2 regions of the Pseudoalteromonas sp. NEC-BIFX-2020_015 genome follow, and region 2 is predicted to be linked to the other one. Evidence: predicted binding sites of a transcription regulator. Region 2 holds the regulator's gene; the other holds the start of a gene.
What was found. The regulator sigma-54, encoded in region 2, starts transcription at its own class of promoters, with help from an activator protein. The targets are predictions, from matches to a motif close to GTTGGCACGNNNNTNGNNT.

Region 1 (11,726 bases), on a different contig from region 2:
ATGCTAGCGCCTGTAGCGTATCAGAAATTATGTCATCCCGATGGGGAAATTGCCACCGCACAGGCTGCGAGCGCGCAAGATGTTGCCATGGTGCTAAGTACCTTATCAAGCCAACCATTGAAAGATGTTGCGGCATTTAAAGGCGCTGCGGCGCAGTGGTTTCAGCTTTATATTCAAGTTGAGCCTAGCGCCACTTTTGATTTAATTAAAAAAGCAGAGCTAGCGGGTTACAGTGCGCTTGTTATTACGGTAGATGCGCCTATTAATGGTTTACGTAATGCTGAGCAACGCAGTGGTTTTTTTTTGCCAGAACACATTAGTGCAATTAATATTGCTGATTATCAGCAACCCACCGCGCAAAGTTTAGCGCAGTGTTTAGCACAAGCACCTAGTTGGCAAACAATTAAAGAGATAAAAGCGCAAACTAAGTTACCTATTATTTTAAAAGGAATTTTAAGTGTTGCAGATGCATTAAAAGCACAGCAATTAGGTGTGGCGGGTATTGTGGTATCGAACCACGGTGGGCGTGTGCTAGATACTGTTGCATCACCCATTGAGCAAATAGCGGCAATACGCCACGCTGTTGGCGATGATTTTACACTTTTGCTTGATAGTGGTATTCGCCGTGGCAGTGATATTTTTAAAGCATTGGCATTAGGGGCCAATAGTGTGCTGATTGGTAGGCCCTTAATGTATTCACTCGCAAGCGCAGGTCCTTTAGGTGTTGCTCATATGATCCGTATATTAAAAGATGAGTTAGCATTTACTATGGCTATGTGTGGCTGTAATAATTTGGCTGAAATAACCCAAGATTGTTTGCAAAATAAATAACCGGAGTTGCTGATAATAAGCTTATTAGCCGTTATTATTAGAAATAACGGCATTGAGATAGTTTATTCTCAATATAAGTCTAAAAGCAAAGGAGGCTAAAGCCTCCATAATGCGTCAAAGGCTAAGCGCCCGGGCCACATTCCATACATTGGTTGATAATGTCTGGGCCAAATTTAAGTTTGGCATTTAAATCACGCAGGGCGGTACGTAGGCCTTCTTCAATTACTGGGTGATAAAATGGCATGTCGAGCATTTGCGGCACGGTCATTTTGTTTTGTACAGCCCATGCCAGTAAGTGGGCGATATGCTCGGCTTGTGGACCGATAAACTCAGCACCTAAAAACAAGCCAGTGCCTTGCTCTGCGTATAAACGCATGTGGCCTTTGTTTTTCAGCATTACGCGGCTTCGGCCTTGGTTTTCAAAGCTGACTTCACCAATTTCAAAACAACCGCACTCACCAAAGCGGGCGGTTATTTGCTTGTAGCTTTCACCCACCATGGCAATTTGTGGGTCGCTAAATACTGCGGCAATAGGTGCACGGCGCAGGCCGGATTGTACATTAGGGAATCGTCCTGCATTTTGCCCTGCGATAGTACCCTGATCGCTGGCTTCATGTAATAGAGGGATCATGTTACTGGCATCCCCTGCGATAAATATGTTTGAATCGCCACATTGCATGGTGTATTTATTGGCAAGCGGCACGCCGCGTTCATCAAGCTCAATACCTGTGTTTTCAAGGCCTAGTTTATCGGTATTTGGCACGCGACCTGTGGCTGCTAGCACATAATCAAATTGCTCTGTTTGTTTTTCACCGTTTTTGTCTACATAGGTAAGTTGTGCTTTATCACCAACGTGTTTCATATCAGAGACATTGGAATCGGTATCAACATAAAACTCTTCCGCGAATACGGTATTTGCGTAATCTTTAATAACTGGATCAGTCACTGGGCCAATCGCGCCACCTACACCAAATAGTTTAACGTTAACGCCTAAACGGTGCAAAGCTTGCCCTATTTCAAGGCCAATAACGCCGGGGCCAAATACGGCAACTGATTCAGGTAGATCCTGCCAATCGAACACGTCGTCGTTAATAATGAGTCTGTCGCCAAAGTTATTAAATACGCCTGGGTATGCAGGTCGCGAACCGGTGGCAATAACAAAACGTTTGGCTGTAATAATTGTGTGGTCGTCAATTTGCACACGATTTGTATCTAAAAACTTAGCATAACCACGAATTTTATCATCAGCGGGTATTTCATCTACGGCTTCTACTACAAATCCTGCAAAACGGTCACGTTCGCTGCGCACTCGTGCCATGACTTCTTTACCGTTAATAGTAGGCTTTGAGCTATGCACACCAAACGCAGGTGCCGCTTCAATAGCGTGTGCGGCTTCTGCTGCGGCAATTAATAACTTACTCGGCATACAACCAACACGCGCACAGGTTGTACCGTATGGGCCTGCTTCAATCATTAATACGTTAGCTGTGTGTTGTTTTGCGTTGCGGTATGCGCTTAAGCCTGCGGTGCCAGCACCAATTACAACAACGTCGGTTTGCAGTTCTTTCATAGTGGTATCCTGTTTGCGAATATTTGGCAAAAAAAAGGGGCTGTTAGCCCCTAATATTAATTATGCGAGGGGTGTTAAATATTAAGCAAAATATTTTTCTAAATCGTCAGAGCCACCAATGTGCTTTCCGCCGATAAATACTTGTGGCACAGTTTCACGGCCAGAGATTGCTTTAAGGCTCGTTAGTGATGCGCCTGCACCCATAATGATCTCTTCATACACAAGACCTTTCTCAGCCAATAATGCTTTCGCTTTTTTACAAAATGGGCAGCCAGGTTTAGTAAATAAGCTTACTGCTTGAGGCTTAACTTGCTCTGGGTTGATGTACTCAAGCATTGTGTCTGCGTCTGATACTTCAAACGGGTCACCTGGTAAATCTGGTTCGATAAACATTTTGTCAATCACGCCATCTTTAACCAGCATTGAATAGCGCCAGCTACGTTTGCCAAAACCTATCTCGCTTTTATCAACTAACATGCCCATGCCGTCAGTGAATTCGCCGTTACCGTCAGGTAATACAGTGATGTTTTGTGCTTCTTGGTCAGCGGACCATGCGTTCATTACAAAGGTGTCGTTTACTGATAAACATACAATTTCATCTACGCCATTTTGTTTAAGCACACCCGCTAACTCGTTATAGCGTGGTAAGTGTGTAGATGAACACGTTGGTGTAAATGCACCCGGTAGTGAAAACACAACAACTGTTTTACCTTTAAAAATTTCATCAGTAGTCACTGATTTCCACTCGTCGTTTTGACGCGTTGCGAATGTAACTTGTGGGATTGTTTGACCTTCAATATTCTTTAACATGTTTTTTGTTCCTCTTGATTTGTTGATAGCCATTATGCGTGTAAATTAACAATAGTTCCAATCGTTTGTTTGTATTATAGTGATAGGTAATACCGATTAGTAGTGAGTTTGCAATGAATTTAAAAGACTTAGAATATGTAAAAGCTGTTGCGCACTTTAAGCATTTTCGTAAAGCAGCCGATGCCTGTTATGTCAGTCAACCCACCCTGAGTGGTCAAATAAAAAAATTAGAACACGAGCTAGGAGTCACACTATTTGACCGCTCTACCAAGCACGTTACTTTAACCACGCAGGGTGAACGCTTGTTAACGCAGATCAAAGTGATCTTAGAGCAAACCCAAATATTAAAAGAGCTAGCGGCCACCTCATCGGCGCCACTACAAGGTAAAGTAAGAATAGGCATTATTCCAACAATTGCACCGTATTTATTACCTACTTTACTCACATCGATGAAAGAAGCGTTTGCGCAGAGTCAATTTGCCTTTGTTGAAATGCAAACCGCCACATTATTAAATGCGCTTGATAACGGCGAACTCGACATCGCTATACTAGCAGATGTGCCTGAACTTAAACTTTATCATACGGTTAATTTATACAAAGAAGATTTTTTAGTGGCAATGTCTGAGCAAAATACATTAGCACAGCGCGATAAAATTGCCTTAGACGAACTACGCTCATGTAGCTTATTAATGCTTAGCGATGGGCATTGCTTTAAAGATCAAGCGCAGCAGTTTTGTTTTGCCGCAGGGGTCGATGTCTCAAATGAATATTTAGGGAACAGCCTTGAGACATTACTTGCGCTAGTAGCTATGGATGATGGTGTAACGTTTGTGCCAAAGCTGGCATGCGTTGAACGCGCTGGCATTAGTTATTTACCGATATTTCCGCCTCAACAACGTAGCATTGTGCTTGCGAGTCGTAAACATTACCCCCATTTGGCAGGGGTAGATAAATTAGCTCAGTGGCTCAGTGAACACCCAAGCCTTGGCCGACAATTGGTTAAGGCTCTACGTTAATTAACTGTACTACATCATTGATTTGAATGTTGGGTAAAGGTTGCTGATTCACACTGACCGCAACAGCGCTTTGCTGGTATACCTGATTTACTTGTACTGTGTTTAATGTCGTGATCAGGTGCGGCATTTTATTACCCGCAGCATCTGTTAAATAGTTATGGTGGGCAATACTCAATAATTGGCCTTTTTCTAAGCCGTGCGCTTTGCCTAAATTAATAACTAATTTATCGTTTTCAATATGTAAAATCTTACCTTGTGTTTCAAGGCACGCCATTACTGCTTGTATGTCATAACTCGCTGTTTGGTTTATTTCTACTATGCTTTTACCATAATCAGAGCCCCAAAATTTTTCGCTAAATACATCAATAATCTCGGTTTTTTCAAAAGGCCAAATCGCTTGGCTACGATAGCTTTTTTGCCATAATCGCTCATAGGTGGTGCCATCAAATAATGCAAAGTCGACCTTATATGAACGTTGGTATGTTTCATCTTGCCAAAAGGCATAGTCGCTATTAAGTTTGTCGCTATTTGAAATATCGACCATTTGGCTTAATAACACGTACTGCGAATTGCTGCGCGTGGCAATTTCTTCTAGTAGGGCGTTACTGTAATCGTATTGCTGATTAAAAAACTCACCAACGCGAATAGGAAAATTAAAATAGGCGGTGGGCTTAGCGTTCATGGCCGACTTATTTAAAGTCTTATAGAGAGATTCGCTGGTGGCTTTGTCAATGTCAAAAATTTGACCCATCATTGCTTGTTCACGATTGACTAATTGGGTTTGAGTGATCGCAACAAATTTATTAAATTGGCTTGCCGGGCAGTGATCTTGCTTCGGAAAGATATCTAAACGCAACGTAATCGCGAGCTGGTCAGATCTTCGGTCTTCGCTGATCATCTCTATTTTTTGAATTTCACCGTGGCTTTTTATTTTTAACTGATCTTGCATTAGCACGCCGTCAACTAAGGTTTGCATTGACGTAACGCGTGCACCAGAGAACACTAATGCCTGCGTGATCGCATCTTTTATAGCCGCTGACTTAGCGCCGCTAATATCGTTATTTTTAATACTGGCGTGGCCGGTTGATTCGTACCATTGTGCAAATGCATTTACAGAGAAAAAGCTAATGCTTAGCCAGCTAGTGATGATCACTATAATTGATAACACGCGTTTCATTTCCCTAACCCCATACCAAAATTTGCTATTATGAATAACAGAGCAAGGACTGTACCATTTGTTAAATTATAAGTTTTTAAACCCTACTAATTTACTAATTTACTAATTTGGCATTGATCGTGCATTAAACTCACCATTATGACTCTTTAATGATGTGAGAGATGCCATGCGTACTGTAATATTGTTTTGTACTTTAGCAAGCCTGAGCTTAGCTGGCTGTAGTAGTATTTTTGATAAACATGTGGAATATAAGTATGTAGAGCCAGATAACTACCCAATATTAAAAGCAATAGGGTATGCCCCCATAAGCGCTCAACAGGGGGAAAACCAGTCACAACGTTCACTCATGGCAATTAAAGCATCTAAGCTTGAAGCTTACCGTGAGCTTGCTGAGCAAGTGTATGGGCAAAAAATTACCGCTGGTACAACAGTGCAAGGCAGTATTGCGCAAAATGATCGGCTACAAAGTCAAGTTCAAGGGGTGATTAAAGGCGCGCAGGTCGTTAAAACATATGCTGTTGGCGACACCTACGCTACAGAGTTGCATCTTGATATGAAGCGGGTACATGATTTATATATTGGTGAAATTAAGCCAAGAGAAGTTAAAAAAGTAACGTATTACTAAGAGTTTGTTATGCAATGCCCGAGGCGCTATATTTTTATTGATATGTGCTAAGTATGACTTTTTTAAAAGAAATGACGGGCCGCTTTCATTAAAATTTGGATGCAGTAGGGAATGCTTAATATAATCTTAAGTGTTGGTTACGAAGAAGCTTATGCTTTTAGATTTCTAACTAATTCATTATTACCATGAACAGCACTGCCGCCTTGGTCATAAGTCATAGATGTTGGCGCGCCAATTAATATATCTTTCAATTGTCTAACTGTTAAATTTGCTTGATGAGCAGCATGAGCATTAACGTCGTTTTTTTTCTTACAAAACTCTAGTTGCTTTCGGACATTATGAATAAGTTCAGGGAGTTCAGCTGATTGCTCATCATTAGTCGTCATTAAGGTTTTTAGTTCTTTATCGAGCGTTTGAATTTTACTTAAAAAACTAAGCTTCTGTTGGGCAAGATCTTTTAATCCTTCACCACGGCGAGATGCAATGGCTGTTAATTCATCATCTAAAATACTGGCCAATGAGGTTAAGCAATTTAACTGCATTGTGAGCTTAGAGCATATTAAAGAATTATGATCAGCCATACACATCAAACTCAAATGAAGCTATGCTTTTTGCTAACTTTTCAGTATCAACTTGATATTTACCTTCGCTGATTGCTTTTTTCAGCTCTTCAACTTTTTTACTATCAAAGCCAGATGACTGCTGTGTTTTTTCTTGCAGTGATTTAAGCTGCTGAGCTTGAGGTGTTAAGCTAACAGAGTCAGTTGCAGCTTTAGGAGCCGCCGTTTGCACTGCTGTTTGTGAACTATTATTTTGTAAATCAACTTTTTGCTGTTTAGCATTGGCCAACACATTAGCCTGTTGTTGACCTTTATTTACTTGGCTTACCATGATTTTAACCTATACATTACCCAACTGATGCCTAGTTATCGGCATATATGTTAGTTACTTTAGCATAAATATGGAAATTTAAATATTTACCTGCACAGACTCTACACCGTCAACACGGGCATTTAAAATTTTCCCTGATTTTTTATTCTTAACCTTTATCTGCTCTCCTAAAGTACCATCTTCAAGGGCTAAACCTGAAGCTTTAATTTTTAACCCTCGGATCACAGCAAAAATAGTGACGTTGTCGCCTTTGCAAACCATACATATTTGGTTCATAGAAATAGGAAAACCACTGCGTATATTTCGTTTACTACGACTGCCAATCAGTAACTGTGTGTCTTGGAGATGCTGAACTCTAACAAAATGTTTAGGCTTCATAATTAAACTTAAATGATGATCTTGAATAACTTCGCCCCTGGCGAGGTTTTCACTGGCTACCACTACTGCAGAAAGCTCAACGACACGTACGTGAACATATTGGCTCCAGCTATTCGTATCATCACATTTAACTTGAACTGTGACCTGACGATTAAAGGGCGGTTCTGTTGGAATGGTTAGTACAGGTTGACTTTGACAACTGCGATCAGGGATTCTGCTATCCAAGGTGAGTGCGTTAAGTTGGCGAGTTTCTGGGTGCGAAGGGCCTAACTGATCAGCCACATACGAAACCGCAAGTTCTTGTAATTCTTCCTTGCTGTAAGATTGAGCGTATAGAGGTGATACTAGAAATTGGCTAGCAAGAAAATAAAAAACACTGTATCTTCGGCTTTTTTTTAACAAACTCATAATGTTTCGACTATGCTTATTGTTGAAAACAGGGTATATATATTTAGCGTCAAAGAATAGACGCTCCCGCGATGTTATGTAGCTTTAAAGAAGGAAAGCAATTATTGTTCCGTTATTATTCGCTTTCTTTAGGAGATTGAAATGGCAGGCATTTTAGACTCAGTGAACCAACGTACTCAGTTGGTTGGGCAAAACCGCCTTGAATTATTATTATTCAAGCTAAGAGGGCGGCAGCGCTTTGGTATAAACGTGTTTAAAGTGAGAGAAGTACTACAATGCCCTCCTTTAACCAATATGCCAAAATCAAATGCGTATATTCGAGGTGTTGCACATATACGTGGGCAGACAATTTCTGTTATTGATTTATCTATGGCCGTTGGTGGCCCTGCAATCGAAAATATAAAAGATAGTTTTATCATCATTGCTGAATATAACCGCTCCGTTCAAGGGTTTTTAGTGGGTGGTGTTGAACGTATTGTTAATATGAATTGGGAAAAAATAATGCCGCCGCCATCTGGGGCTGGTCGATATTCATATTTAACGGCAGTGACCGAAATTGAAAATGAGTTGGTTGAAATTCTTGATGTAGAAAAAATCTTGAATGAAATCTGCCCTGTAAATACAGAAGTTAGCGCCGAAATCGCTAGTGATGGTGAAATTCAAAAAGACTTAGGTGAGCGTATCGTCTTTATTGCTGATGACTCAGCCGTTGCGCGTAACCAAGTAAAACGTGCTCTGGAACCCTTAGGTGTTCAAACTGAACTCGCTAAAAATGGTAAAGAGGCATTAATTCGTCTTCGTGAAATTGCAGAACTTGATTGCAAACATGATATTACTGAACGTGTTGGTTTGTTGATTTCAGATGTAGAAATGCCTGAAATGGACGGCTATACTCTTACCGCTGAAATTAAAGCTGATCCAAAACTTGCGCCGTTACATGTTATTTTACATACATCGCTTAGTGGTGTGTTTAATCAAGCAATGATTGAAAAAGTCGGTGCTGATGACTTTATTGCAAAATTTAACCCAGATGAATTGGCAACAGCAGTAAAAAAATGGGTTCATTGTGACTAATTCTGATAGGTGGTGTTACTTTGGAAAATAAGCATTTAGAGCAAGGCGAGTATAATCAATTTCGTTCTTTTTTAGAGCAACAATGCGGCATTGTGTTAGGCGATAATAAGCTTTATTTAGTTAAAAGTAGACTTGCGCCTTTAATGGTGCGCTTTAAAGTTGAATCGCTTTCGCAATTGGTTAGTAAAACACTCAGCCCACATGAGCGTCAGTTACGCGCTGCAGTTGTTGATGCAATGACAACAAATGAAACACTTTGGTTCAGGGATCAATATCCTTTTGAGTTATTGCAATCTAAATTGTTTCCTGAGCATAAAGAGTTACGTAGGCCATTAAAAATATGGTCTGCGGCGAGCTCTTCTGGGCAGGAGCCGTACTCAATTGCAATGTCGGTTGCTGAATTTCAGGCTAAGCAGCCTGGTGTATTAAAAATGGGTGCTCAGATAATTGGTACTGATATTTCTAATACGATGCTAGATATGTGTAAACATGCAGAATATGATTCACTCGCTTTAGCTCGTGGTTTGTCAGTAGAGCGCCGTAAAAAGTTTTTTAAAGACAGCGGCAATGGCATGGCGCAGGTTGTCGATCCTATTAAAAAACTGGTTAGTTTTAGACACCTAAATTTATTGGACTCGTATGCGCTGATGGGGAAGTTTGATATTATTTTTTGCCGTAACGTATTGATTTATTTTTCACCTGAAGTGAAAGCAAAAATTATCGCCCAATTTGCTCAAGCGCTTAATCCTAAGGGCTTTTTGTTTTTAGGAGCGTCAGAGTCAATGTCGGGACTCAGTGATGAGTTTGATATGGTTAGGTGCAACCCTGGAATTATTTATCAAAAAAAATAACTAATTCACTTCTAGCTACTCCTAAAAAAACGGTGCCGTATAAGCACCGTTTTTCTTTATAATTAATAAGTTAATCCTTCCTTTATTGTGTTCATTAAACTGGCTCGCCTTTTGCATTAATCATCTTAAGTCAATTTTTTGGAGATGGTTATGGCTATCAGTTTTGATAAAGCATTTGGGGTGCATCCTCACGCAATGTTGATCCGTTCGCAGCGAGCAGAGTTATTAGCAACCAATATCGCTAATGCTGATACGCCAGGCTATAAAGCGAAAGATATCGATTTTGCGTCTGCACTTAAAACGGCAAAAAGCCACCAGCAAAGCGGCAACAGCATGGTAACAACCAACGCTAAACACATTGCCGGCGGCAGTCGTTATGTAGGTAATAGTGAAATGTTTCGCTCGCCAAATCAAACAGATACAGGTGATGGTAACTCAGTGGATATACAAGTGGAACGAAACTTGTATACAAAGAACTCATTAGAGTATCAGGCAAGCCTGCAGTTTATGAGCGGTAAAATTAAAGGCCTTAAAAAAGCCCTCGGTAGTCAAGGAGCCTAAGCATGAGTTTATATAACGTTTTCGATATTTCAGGTACAGGTATGAGTGCACAGAATGTACGCTTAAATACCACAGCCAGTAATATTTCTAATGCCAATACTATTAGCTCAAGCCAAGACAAGACTTATCGAGCACGCCACGCTGTGTTTGCTGCGGAGTTGAGTAAAGCATCGGAATCGCACGGCAACAAACAGGGGTCGTCTGTTGGCGTAAAAGTGTTAGGGATCGTGGAGAGTAATAAGCCACTGCAAATAGAATATAACCCGAACCATCCAAGTGCGGATGAAAATGGTTATATCTACAAACCTAATGTTAACGTCGTTGAAGAAATGGCTAATATGATTTCTGCCTCACGCTCTTATCAAACAAATGTGCAAGTTGCTGATGCAGCAAAGCAAATGTTAAGCAAAACACTGTTGCTTGGGCAGCGGTAATTGAGGAAAGGTTATGAGTAACGATATCAGCACAGCATCGTCAACCTATTTAGATTCGCTCAAGTGGCAAGATAAACAGGTAGCGAGCGAGCAAAAAAGCGATGAGTTAACGCAAGAAGATTTTTTCTCGCTGCTAACTCAACAGTTGTCATTTCAAGATCCTAGTAAGCCGGCCGACAATGATCAGATGATCGCACAGATGACCAGTTTTACTATGGCTGAAGGGATCTCGAATTTAAATAGCAACTTTCAGTCACTGGCAGCGTCAATGACATCGAATTCAGCATTACAAGCCTCAACTCTAGTGGGTAAGCAGGCGTTATTAGAGTCTGATAAGTTAGATTTGAATGACACAGGTGATGCTCGCGGGACTGCTGTTGCTGAAGGCCCAGTTGAAAGCTTGATGCTACGAATCGAAGATTCTTCAGGGCAGTTGGTACGTACCATTGATATGGGGGCTCAACCAGCGGGTGCTGTGCGTTTTGCATGGGATGGTAAAAATGCCGATGGGGAACGTTTACCTCCAGGTGAGTACAAAATTAAAGCAGAAGGGCAGCTTAATGGTGAGTTTACAAGTTTACCTGTTGCAACTTTTAAGAATATCGAAAGTGTGAATATTAATGGTGCTAATGGCATTATCGTTAACACAAAAGAAGGTGCGGTTAGGCTAACTGACGTTGCAGAAATCGCGTAGAAATTTTAATAATTAGTTAGCCTTCTTTCGGCTAAACATTGACAGATTAGAGGTGAATTATGAGCTTCAATATTGCATTAACTGGCATTGCAGCCGCACAAAAAGATTTGGATGTAACTGCAAATAACATTGCTAACGTAAATACGACCGGTTTTAAAGAGTCGCGCGCTGAATTTGCTGATGTGTATGCATCGTCAGTTTTTAGCTCGGGCAAAACAAAAAATGGTGATGGTGTACAAACCACCATGGTGGCGCAACAATTCCACCAAGGTTCACTTAAGTTTACTCAAAACTCATTAGATTTAGCAATCACGGGTGAAGGTTACTTTGCAATGAGTGAAGATATAGCATCGCAAGATTTTTCATATTCTCGTGCAGGTGCTTTTAAGCTCAATAAAGATAACTT
Region 2 (11,726 bases):
AAAACCCCCGCATAAGTCGCGACTAAATACTGCTGAAAAACATCAATAAAACGTTTAATGTCTTCAACTGCTTGCTTTTGCTCTGCTGGATCTTTAATTGCACGCACTTTTGATACATGACTGCCTAGTACACGTAATGCCGCATACTTGTAATCTATATAAGGCATAAGCTCTTCACTAACAATCACACGCAGGTGCTCGTTGTCTTGTTTAATTAAAGCCTGATCGCGCGTAATACGCTGAAAAGTGTTATCAGATACTTGGCGGACCATTTTATATGGGTCTTTCAAATCAACTGCATCACTGGCTACACTAACGGCGCTGACGGTCAACGCTAAAACCATTAAAAACTTTTTAAACATAATAAATTACTCGCCACCTTGATTGAATAAAAACTGCCCAATTAACTCTTCAAGCACTAATGCAGACTTAGTATCAGTGATGTAATCACCATCATTTAGTGCCTTACTTTCCACACCAAATAATTCATCTAATCCTAAATCTTGATCGTTACTGGTTACTTCCTGACCCATACAGCGCTGCTCTGCAGATTTAGGCGCTATCACTGGGTTAATACCTAAATACTGCTCGCCTAAAATACCTGACGTTAAAATAGAAACCGAACTGGTATCTGAAAAGCGACACTGATATAGGGCATCTATTGTCATATCTACCACAGGTAAAAACTCCTGAGGATGAACCGAGATAGCTTCAACACGGCCAATAACAACACCACCGACCTTGATTGGCGCACGTGCTTTTAATGAGCCAATATTTTCAAATTTAGCTTTTAACTGATAGGTTTCACCGCTACCGCTAATCCCTGCGTTTGCGACCTTTAATGCCAACATGGCAAATGCAGCAATTCCTAACGCTACAAAAAAGCCAACTAAAATTTCTAATTTCCGTGAATTCATTATTTATACCTTTATTAGTTGGTAAACATTACCGCAGTCAAAATAAAATCAAACCCTAAAACAGCCAAAGATGAGTGCACAACCGTTTCTGTCGTTGCTTTACTGATCCCCTCTGAAGTCGGTGTGCAGTCATATCCTTTATAAAGTGCTATCCAAGTAACGACGATGGCAAATACAAAACTTTTTATCATGCCATTTAAAATATCTTGTTGGAACGACACTTGAGATTGCATAATTGACCAAAAGCTACCAGTATCTACGCCTAGCCAATCAACACCAACAAGATGCGCACCAATTATTGCTACCGCAGAGAAAATTAATGCCAGTAATGGCATGCTGATAAAGCCAGCCCAAAAACGCGGCGCAATAATACGTTTAAGCGGATCAATTGCCATCATTTCAAGGCTCGATAATTGCTCTGTCGCTTTCATCAACCCTATTTCGGCGGTTAATGCACTACCTGCGCGCCCAGCAAATAATAATGCGGTCACTACCGGGCCTAATTCTCGTAATAAGCTCAATGCCACTAACGGGCCCAAGCTATCTTCTGCACCGTAGCCCACCAAAACCGTATAACCTTGCAGCGCAAGCACCATACCTATAAATAGCCCTGACACCATAATAATCAGCAGTGACTGCGAACCTATCATGTATAACTGACGAATTAATAGCGGGGTACCTTTTCTAAAGTTAGGTATATTCCACAAGGCACCAACTAACATTTGCGTTGAACGCCCTAACGCCGCAAAACGACCTAAAGCTTTATGGCCTAGCTTTTGAAGTAAATCAAACATCAGCTATGCACTCCGAGTAACTCTTCATCGTATGGTTGAGCAGGAAAATGAAATGGCACTGGACCATCTGACAAGCCTTTTAAAAATTGTTGCACTAACGGTGATTCATGATTACGCATTTCATCAGGCGTGCCACACCCTATTACGCCTTGATCAGCAATAATGATCACGTGGTCAGCAATGCTCATCACTTCAGTAACATCATGAGTCACTATCAACGATGACAAACCTAACACCTGGTTTAACGACTTAATCAATTTCACCAATACTCCCATTGAGATTGGATCTTGCCCTGCAAATGGCTCGTCATACATTATCAACTCAGGATCAAGCGCAATTGAACGTGCCAGCGCTGCTCGGCGTGCCATACCACCTGATAATTCTGAAGGCATAAGATCTTGTGCGCCACGCAAGCCCACAGCCTGCAACTTCATTAATACAACAAGGCGAATTAAATCTTCACTTAAGCGGGTATGTTCTCGTAGTGGAAACGCGATATTGTCAAACACTGACATATCGGTAAACAATGCTCCACTTTGAAATAACATGCTCATTTTGGTTCGCGCAGCATAAAGCTCTTTACGCGACATGGTCGGGATATTATCGCCTTCAAACAAAATAGTGCCATTATCTGGTTTTAACTGACCGCCAATCAAACGTAGCATCGTCGTTTTACCAATGCCGCTAGGGCCCATAATCGCCGTTATTTTGCCTTTTGGAACACTGAAACTCATATTTTTATATATGCTTCTGTTGCCCCGTGAAAAGCTCACATCCTTGATTTCTACTATTGGTTGCGACAAGTCGCTCTCCATTACTATTTTCCTAGTTTTGCTATTTTAAGGGTTTTTCCACCAAGATGGAAAAAACAAATCGTAAAATTTTGTAATATTTCATGTAAAAGTAACCTAGCTTACATATTCACCTCTAAATACCTCCTTACTACGTTACTTTTAAAGGCAAATCTAACAAGTTGACCTGATTCTTTTATTTATACTTTCAGGTTCGCTTTTGTTACTATTTGCAGCCATCTCATTTTGAATAATTGGCGTAAAATAATGGTGACATCATTTGTCATTTTAATTCTGGGTTTTGCAGCTCTGGTCTGGAGTGCTGATCGCTTTGTTTACGGTGCTGCTGCATTAGCTAAAAACTTAGGGATCCCTACTTTAATTATCGGTTTAACGGTTGTTGCAATGGGCTCATCCGCACCTGAAATGATGGTGTCTGCCTCTGCTGCACTCGCGGGTAAAACAGACACAGCTGTGGGTAATGCCGTAGGGTCAAATATCACCAATATTCTTTTAGTACTTGGCATTACAGCATTATTCAGACCTTTATGTGTTTCTTCAACAACTTTAAAGCGTGAAATGCCCCTTGTGCTGTTAGTGTCAGTTGCTGCTTGGTATATTTTTTCTGATAACTATTTTTCATTTTTTGAAGGTATTGCGCTAATCATTGGCTTTGTTATATTTATTGTCGGTCTTATTTTTGTATCTATTCGAGCAAAAAACGAAGCAGATGACCCGTTTGTAAGCGAAGCATGTGAAGATGTGCCTGACAATGTAACAACTAAGTCGGCGCTTTTTTGGTTAGTCATTGGCATGATATTACTGCCAATCAGTTCGCATTTTTTAGTTGGTTCAGCCGTTGACATAGCACAGTACTTTGGTTTGAGTGACTTAGTTATCGGTCTAACAATTATTGCCATTGGTACAAGCTTGCCAGAACTTGCAGCATGTATTGCTGGGGTCCTTAAAAAAGAAGATGACTTAGCTTTAGGTAATATCGTTGGTTCAAACTTATTTAACATATTAGCCGTATTGCCACTGGCTGGTATTATAAACCCATCGATCATTGACCCTTCAGCAGCAAACCGCGATGCATTAATAATGATTGGTGCAACCATCGCATTAATTGCCATGTCCTTGAGTTTTAGAGGGTCACGACGTATTACTCGAGTAGAAGGTGGCATATTACTGATCTCATTTTTAGTATACCAAGGTTATATTTTCAGCCAAGTTGCTTAATGCACCTCATAAAATGGATAACACAATGACGCAGTTAAATTTTATTGAACAAGGTAAACGAGTCCTTGAAATAGAACGCCAAGCCCTTGCTGATATTGCTCAATACCTTGATCATAATTTTAATCAAGCCTGCCAACTAATGTATCAATGCAGCGGTCGGATTATTGTCGTAGGCATGGGTAAATCTGGCCATATTGGTAATAAAATAGCGGCAACGTTAGCCAGCACAGGTACCCCTGCTTTTTTTGTACATCCAGGAGAGGCAAGCCACGGCGATTTAGGTATGATCACACGTGATGATGTGGTTATTCTTATCTCTAATTCAGGTGAAACCAGTGAAGTATTAAACATTATCCCGGTCATAAAGCGCCTTGGTGCAAAAATGATCGCAATGACCGGCAATCCTGACTCATCAATGGCTACATGGGCTGATGTTCACGTATGCGTTAAAGTAAGCCAAGAAGCATGCCCGCTTGGCCTTGCCCCAACAGCAAGCACAACAGCCACGCTTGCTATGGGGGATGCAATGGCAGTTGCCCTACTGGAAACGCGAGGTTTTACTGCTGACGACTTTGCACTATCACACCCTGGTGGAAGTTTAGGCAAACGCTTATTGCTGTGCTTAAAAGATATTATGCATACTGGCAATACAACGCCTATCATCAAAGACACGCAATGTATTAAAGACGCGTTAATTGAAATGTCGGCTAAAGGCTTGGGCATGACCGCTATAGTTGATAATTCGGGTCAACTTGCTGGCTTGTTCACAGATGGTGATTTGCGCCGAATTTTAGAGCAACGAATTGATATTCACAGTACTTTAATTAGTCACGTAATGACCCGTTCTTGCACAACCGCTACAGCCGATATGCTAGCAGCCGAGGCGCTTAATATCATGGAGAATAAACGCATTAATGGCTTAATTGTCATTGATGAAAATCACCACCCTATTGGCGCACTTAACATGCAAGATTTGCTAAAAGCAGGAGTTTTATAATGCAATTTGCAGACTTATACCAACCACTTTCAGACGATGCGCAAACCCGCGCCAAAAAAGTTAAATTACTTATTTGTGATATTGACGGGGTATTCTCTGATGGCCGTATTTATCTTGGTAACCAAGGTGAAGAACTAAAAGCCTTCAATACTAAAGACGGTTTTGGTATCAAAGCGCTTATCAATAGTGGTTTTGAAGTAGCCGTGATCACAGGCCGCCATTCACAGATAGTTCAGCAACGAATGACTAGCCTAACTGTACCGCATATCTACCAAGGCCAAGAAAACAAGTTGCACGCTTATCAAGAGCTAAAAGATAAACTCCAGTTAAGTGACGAACAAATTGCCTATATCGGCGATGACGGTCCTGATTTACCGGTTATGGAACTGGTTGGCTTTGCAGTTGCTGTAAATGACGCACACCCGCTAATTAAGCGACTATCACATTACACAACAATGCTACCCGGTGGCTTTGGTGCAGTACGCGAGCTAACTGACCTATTAATGCTAGTTAATGGAAAACCATTGACCAGTGAAGGGACTAGCTCATGAATAGTGCGCGTTTAATATTAAGCGTATTATTTATAGGTTTTATGGCGTGGTTGTGGCTCCCGTACTTTAGCCAAACAACGACCACGGTAAAAAATCAAGAAGATGTGATAGCAAAACCTGATTATACCGCGGTCGAATTAAAGCAAACCGCATTTGATGAGCAAGGTAAAATTAGCCACAAAGTAACCGCAGCAAAAATGGAACTTTATCAGCAGTTAGGATTTACTTACTTTGAAAAGCCTATTTTTACTTTATATAATCAACAGCAAACGTGGCAAATCAATGCGCAAGAAGCCACATTATATGAAAATAACCAGTTGATTTTAGAAGGCAATGTTGTTGCTAAAAATCTCACAAACAACGCAATGATTAAGCATATTAATGCCGATAATATCTTGGTTGATATTGAACAACAAACCATGAGTTCAGAACAGCCTGTTGAATTAATCGGACCAAATTTAAAGACCACCGGACGCGGCCTTAGAGCCGACTTAAAAGCCGAAGTGGTAGAACTTATTAACCATACGCGAACCATATATTATGACCAATAAATTTGCTCACTTACTTGTAATACCTAGCTTGTTCATTGCCCTTTCAAGCTTTGCTGAAGGTACTCTTCCACTTGCAGAACAAGTATCGATAAGCGCTGATAAACAGCTTGCACAGCTGAAAAAAAATGTCGGTATTTTTGAAAAAAACGTAGAGATAATCCATGGTAATCGTCGTATCACAGCTGATCACCTAGAAGTGCACAAACGTGAAGATTTAGGTGATAATAAGCAGCTGCTTGTTGCCACTGGAAGCCCTGCATACTTTGAAGAAAAACAAACAGATGGCACAATTATGAGCGCCAGCGCCAATGAGGTTCGTTACGATGTTGATAAACGCTATTTAACTTTAATCGGTAACGCCCAAGTCACTCAAGCAGGTCAAAAGATTAATGCCAAAAGTATTACATACGACATGGACCAACAATTAATTAGCGCTGAAAAAGATGAAAATTCAGACGAACGAGTGCATACAATATTAGTCCCAGTAAACACTAAAAAAGATAACGAAAAAGGTCAGCCATGAGCACATTAAAAGCTGAGTTTTTAGCAAAAAGTTATAAAGGCCGCCAAGTAGTAAAAAATGTAGGCTTAGAAGTCAGCGCTGGCAGCATTGTTGGCTTACTTGGCCCTAATGGCGCAGGCAAAACCACCACTTTTTACATGATTGTAGGATTAGTGCCAAGCGACAAAGGTCAAATAAGCATAGATGATAACGACATCACCTTATTGCCAATGCACAGCCGTGCACGTTTAGGGATTGGCTATTTACCGCAAGAATCTTCGATATTTCGCAAACTGACCGTTTACCAAAACCTGATGGCGATACTCGAAACCCGTAAAGAGCTAAATAAACAAGCTCGTGAAGAAGCGCTTGATGGCTTACTTGATGAATTTAGCATTCAGCACATCCGTGATAGTCAAGGTATGGCATTATCTGGTGGTGAACGCCGTCGCGTTGAAATTGCTCGCGCTTTAGCCGCAAACCCTAAATTTATCCTGTTAGATGAGCCTTTTGCTGGCGTTGATCCTATTTCGGTGTTAGATATAAAGAAGATTATTGAACATCTTAAAAACCGTGGGATAGGCGTACTTATTACCGACCACAATGTACGAGAAACCCTTGATGTTTGTGAAAAAGCCTACATAGTTTCTCATGGGGAGTTAATTGCATCAGGCACTCCTGAGCATGTACTTGCCGACCAAACAGTCCGCGACGTTTATTTGGGTGAGCAATTTAGGCTATAAAGCCACGCCCGGCTAAGGTTCTGCTAGACTTAATTATGACAACAATAAAAGGATTGTTAGAGATACATGAGGCAATCACTCCAGCTGCGCATGGGCCAGCAACTTACAATGACACCACAACTACAACAAGCTATTCGTTTGTTGCAGTTGAGCACATTAGATCTTCAACAAGAGATCCAAGAAGCACTAGATAGCAATCCATTACTTGAGGTCGATGAAAATGACTTTGGTGATGAATCAGGTGGTAAGAACGAACAAAAACAAGATACTGATGATCAAACTGTCAGTGCCTCTGCTGATGACACGCCAAGTGAATACGAACAAGAAAGCAGTGAAGCGCTAGCAAAAGATACCGTAAGCGACGAAATGGCGATGGATGTTACATGGGATGAATACATGAGCGCCGCACCAAGCTCTTCATCAGGGCCAATGCCTGAAGATGAATCTATTTATCAAGGCGCTTCATCTGAAACCCTCCACGATCACCTTATGTGGCAACTACAGCTGACACATTTTAGTCCGACTGACGAAGCTATCGCGATAGCCATTGTCGAAGCGGTTGATGACTCAGGTATTCTTACATTAAGCTGTGAAGACATTGCTGAAAGCCTAAACAAAGGTAATAACGAAGAAGAAATTGAACTTGATGAAGTTCAAGCGGTATTAAAGCGTATTCAGTTATTTGATCCGGTCGGTATTGCTGCACGCAGCCTACCTGAATGTTTATGTATTCAGCTAAATCAATTTGATCCTGCAACGCCTTGGATTAGCGAAACAAAAATGATTTTAACTGATCATATCGATTTATTAGCTAGTCGCGACTATCGTACTTTGATGAAAAAGACTAAGCTAAAGGAAGATGAACTAAAAGAAGTAATGACACTCATCCACAGCCTTAATCCAAAGCCTGCGGATACCATAGTTCGAGAAGAGTCAGAGTACGTTATTCCCGACGTGTCAGTGAAAAAAATTAAAGGCCGCTGGGTGGTAGAGCTCAACCCTGATAGCATGCCAAAAATTAGAGTTAACAGCCAATATGCGGCGATGTCGCGCTCTGTAAAATCGAGCACTGACAGCCAATTTATTCGCTCTCATTTACAAGAAGCTAAATGGTTTATAAAAAGCCTAGAAAGTCGTAATGACACATTACTCAAAGTAACGAACTGCATTGTTAAACAGCAGCAAGGTTTTTTTGAGCATGGCCCCGAGGCTATGCGACCTATGGTATTAAACGATGTTGCTGAAATGGTTGAAATGCATGAATCAACAATCTCCCGGGTAACAACCCAGAAGTACATGCATACACCACGTGGTATTTTTGAGTTAAAGTATTTTTTCTCAAGCCATGTCAGTACCGAAAATGGCGGAGAATGCTCATCGACAGCAATTCGTGCACTCATAAAAAAATTGATTGCAGCAGAAAACTCAGCTAAACCATTGAGTGATAGTAAAATTGCAGATATATTGGCAGAGCAAGGTATCAAAGTAGCTAGACGAACAATAGCAAAGTACCGTGAATCGCTAGCTATTCCACCGTCAAATCAACGTAAAAGCTTGATTTAAGGCGTAAAACCACAAGAAGGAAAATGCTTATGCAACTAAATTTAACTGGTCGTCACGTAGAAATTACTGATTCATTAAGAGACTATGTAAACAATAAGTTTGCGAAGCTTGAGAGGCATTTTGATCACATCAACAATGTCCATGTTATTCTTGACGTAGAAAAGCTCAACCAAAAAGCAGAAGCAACATTACATGTCAGTGGCGCAGAGCTATTTGCCTCAACGCAGCACCAGGACATGTATGCCGCGATTGACGGGCTCATCGATAAACTCGACCGTCAAGTTATCAAACACAAAGAGAAGCACGCTCGACACTAACACTATGAAACTAAGTTCACTTACTTGTCAGGACTGCAGTAAAGCTGCGGTCCTTTTTAATAGCAAAAAACGTATCCTCGAATTTATCAGCCAATTGGCTCATGAACGGCTTCCTCACTTATCACAACAAGACATATTGAGTGCTCTATTAAATAGAGAAAAATTAGGTAGTACAGGTATTGGCCGTGGTATCGCGATCCCGCATGGTCGCATGAGTGGCGCACAAGAACCACTCGCTTTAATTTTAGTAAGCGAACAACCAATCAATTTTGATGCCATTGATAATCGCCCCGTCGATATTTTTGTTGCACTCATCGTACCTGATGGTGACAGTGAACTTCATTTAAAGACGTTAGCTACAATTGCTGATAAACTCAACGACAAAGAGTTTTGTAAACAAATACGTAGCGCAAAAACAGACCAAGATCTATATCAAGTCATTGTTGAACAGTCGTAGTTAAAAGAAGGAGAGTTTACATGGAATTAATTATCATCAGTGGGCGCTCAGGGTCAGGTAAATCTGTCGCTTTGCGTGTATTAGAAGACCTTGGCTATTATTGTGTTGATAATATCCCTGTAAACTTATTACCGTCGTTAGTACGCAGTGTATCTGATAACTACGATAAGATTGCCGTCAGTATTGATGTGCGTAACTTACCCAAAGAACAGCAAGAGTTTAATGATATTCTTGAGTATCTTCCGGGGTTTGCAAACCCAACTCTATTTTATCTAGACAGTGACGACCAAACGCTCATTAAGCGCTTTTCTGAAACACGCCGTTTACACCCACTTTCTTTAGATTCACTGCCACTTGATTTAGCCATTAAACAAGAAAAAGTGCTATTAGATGTACTCATTACCCGCGCCGACTTTATTCTTGATACAACCGATTTAAGTGTCCACCAGCTGGCTGAATCAATTCGCGAAAAAATCTTAGGCAAAAAAGATAAAAAACTGATCATTACATTTGAGTCATTTGGTTTTAAGCATGGCATTCCTAAGGGAGCTGATTATGTATTTGATGCGCGCTTTTTACCAAACCCACACTGGGAACCTGAATTAAAGCCACTAACAGGGCTTGATCAACCGGTAAAAGATTATTTAGCGAGTCACAGCATAGTGCAAAAATTCACATGGCAAATTCAAACTTTTATGCAAACATGGTTACCACACCTTGAACGCAATAATCGTAGCTACTTAACAATTGCAATCGGCTGTACCGGTGGACAACATCGTTCAGTGTATTTAGCACAAACCATTGGCGAAAGCTTTGCAATGAGCCATAGTAATGTGAAGATTCGCCATCGCGAACAAGAATAAACGAAGAGAAACCAATGCGTTTAGAAGATACATTTTTAATAGAAAATAAGCTTGGTTTACACGCCCGTGCAGCCAGTGTATTAGCGCAACTAGCCGTGCAGTTCGATGCCAGTATTACGCTTCATCAAGATAACAAAAAAGCCGCTGGAGATAGCGTATTAGGCTTAATGTTACTTGAAAGTAGCCAAGGAAAAGAAGTAAAAGTAGTGTGCGAAGGCCCCGATGCAGAACCCGCACTAGCGGCAATAGGGCAACTTATTGCACAGAAATTTAACGAGCAAGAATAGCTCGTAGTATCGCTTTACAAATTGCGATAAACTGAATAAGCATGTTGGTTATAACAATCAGCCTGCTTAATTATCGAAGTCTACCCTACCCTAAAAGTGTATTAATTATTTAAGGACGCCAATGCCTGAAGCTTTTGAACAAGATTACCCACTACAACAACTAAAACAAGTGACTAAGTCACTTAACAGTGGTCAGTTTGTTCAAGTTAGGCGTATGTTGGCAAAAACAGCTCCATGTGACACCGCATTACTGCTTGAGTCATCCCCCCATAAAACTCGTACCCAACTATGGCAACTAGTTGACCCTGATGTTCAAGGTGACGTACTCGAAGAACTCTCAGAAGATGTTCGTTTAGGTATTATCGCCCAAATGGAACCGGAGCATATTGCTGCGGCCACTGAAGACATGGGGCATGATGATTTAGGTGAAGTGCTAAGGAGCCTGCCTGACACTGTTTATCAAGACGTTGTTAGCGCAATGGATAGCCAAGACAGAGAACGCGCAACGCAAGCTCTTTCATATCAAGAGCGCTCTGCTGGTGCGCTGATGAATACAGATACCGTAACCATTCGTCCAGATGTCACTATCGACGTGGTACTTCGTTATTTACGCTTAAGAGGTGAACTACCAGAGGGCACCGATGACCTTTATGTCGTTGATAAAAACAACTGCTTTATAGGTGCTATGTCACTAACCACATTATTGACTAATTCGCCGGATAAGATCATTCGTGATTTTATGGATGAAGATTGTGAGTCCATTCCTATTTCAATGGATGAAACGGAAGTAGCCCAACTATTTGAGCGCCATAACTGGATATCAGCACCTGTTGTTGATGATAACGACCATCTACTTGGTCGTATTACAATCGATGATATCGTTGACGTTATCCGAGAAGACGCCGAGCATAGCCTATTAAGCTTGGCGGGTCTTGATGATGAAGAAGACACCTTTGCCCCCGTATTAAAAAGCTCTAAAAAACGCTCTATTTGGCTGGGAGTTAACTTATTAACAGCACTTATGGCAGCTATTGTTGCCAGCTTTTTTGAAAACACCTTAGCAATCCTACCTATCCTTGCTGTATTGAATGGCATAGTGCCTTCAATGGGTGGCGTTGCGGGTAGCCAAACATTAACACTTGTAATACGTGGTA

Region 1: flgB (flagellar basal body rod protein FlgB) is a predicted target of sigma-54. The motif match lies at 9,730-9,748, and genes of this name have one in related genera.

The regions. Positions count from the first base shown of each region.
Region 1 is NZ_JABCJL010000008.1:12,684-24,409, forward strand. It holds gene HH219_RS07650 (alpha-hydroxy acid oxidase) at 1-831, shown strand, start outside; gene HH219_RS07655 (dihydrolipoyl dehydrogenase) at 953-2,401, opposite strand; gene HH219_RS07660 (glutathione peroxidase) at 2,483-3,211, opposite strand; gene HH219_RS07665 (LysR substrate-binding domain-containing protein) at 3,325-4,227, shown strand; gene HH219_RS07670 (flagellar assembly protein FlgT) at 4,211-5,404, opposite strand; gene HH219_RS07675 (LPP20 family lipoprotein) at 5,571-6,029, shown strand; gene flgN (flagellar export chaperone FlgN) at 6,179-6,610, opposite strand; gene flgM (flagellar biosynthesis anti-sigma factor FlgM) at 6,603-6,920, opposite strand; gene flgA (flagellar basal body P-ring formation chaperone FlgA) at 6,999-7,706, opposite strand; gene HH219_RS07695 (chemotaxis protein) at 7,848-8,780, shown strand; gene HH219_RS07700 (protein-glutamate O-methyltransferase CheR) at 8,801-9,631, shown strand; gene flgB (flagellar basal body rod protein FlgB) at 9,782-10,192, shown strand; gene flgC (flagellar basal body rod protein FlgC) at 10,195-10,626, shown strand; gene HH219_RS07715 (flagellar hook assembly protein FlgD) at 10,640-11,320, shown strand; gene flgE (flagellar hook protein FlgE) at 11,380-11,726, shown strand, end outside.
Region 2 is NZ_JABCJL010000024.1:24,838-36,563, reverse strand. It holds gene HH219_RS16275 (ABC transporter substrate-binding protein) at 1-362, opposite strand, end outside; gene mlaD (outer membrane lipid asymmetry maintenance protein MlaD) at 369-917, opposite strand; gene mlaE (lipid asymmetry maintenance ABC transporter permease subunit MlaE) at 932-1,711, opposite strand; gene mlaF (phospholipid ABC transporter ATP-binding protein MlaF) at 1,711-2,526, opposite strand; gene HH219_RS16255 (calcium/sodium antiporter) at 2,770-3,741, shown strand; gene HH219_RS16250 (KpsF/GutQ family sugar-phosphate isomerase) at 3,767-4,738, shown strand; gene kdsC (3-deoxy-manno-octulosonate-8-phosphatase KdsC) at 4,738-5,289, shown strand; gene lptC (LPS export ABC transporter periplasmic protein LptC) at 5,286-5,840, shown strand; gene lptA (lipopolysaccharide transport periplasmic protein LptA) at 5,830-6,363, shown strand; gene lptB (LPS export ABC transporter ATP-binding protein) at 6,360-7,085, shown strand; gene HH219_RS16225 (RNA polymerase factor sigma-54) at 7,152-8,648, shown strand; gene hpf (ribosome hibernation promoting factor) at 8,678-8,965, shown strand; gene HH219_RS16215 (PTS sugar transporter subunit IIA) at 8,970-9,422, shown strand; gene rapZ (RNase adapter RapZ) at 9,443-10,285, shown strand; gene HH219_RS16205 (HPr family phosphocarrier protein) at 10,300-10,572, shown strand; gene mgtE (magnesium transporter) at 10,694-11,726, shown strand, end outside.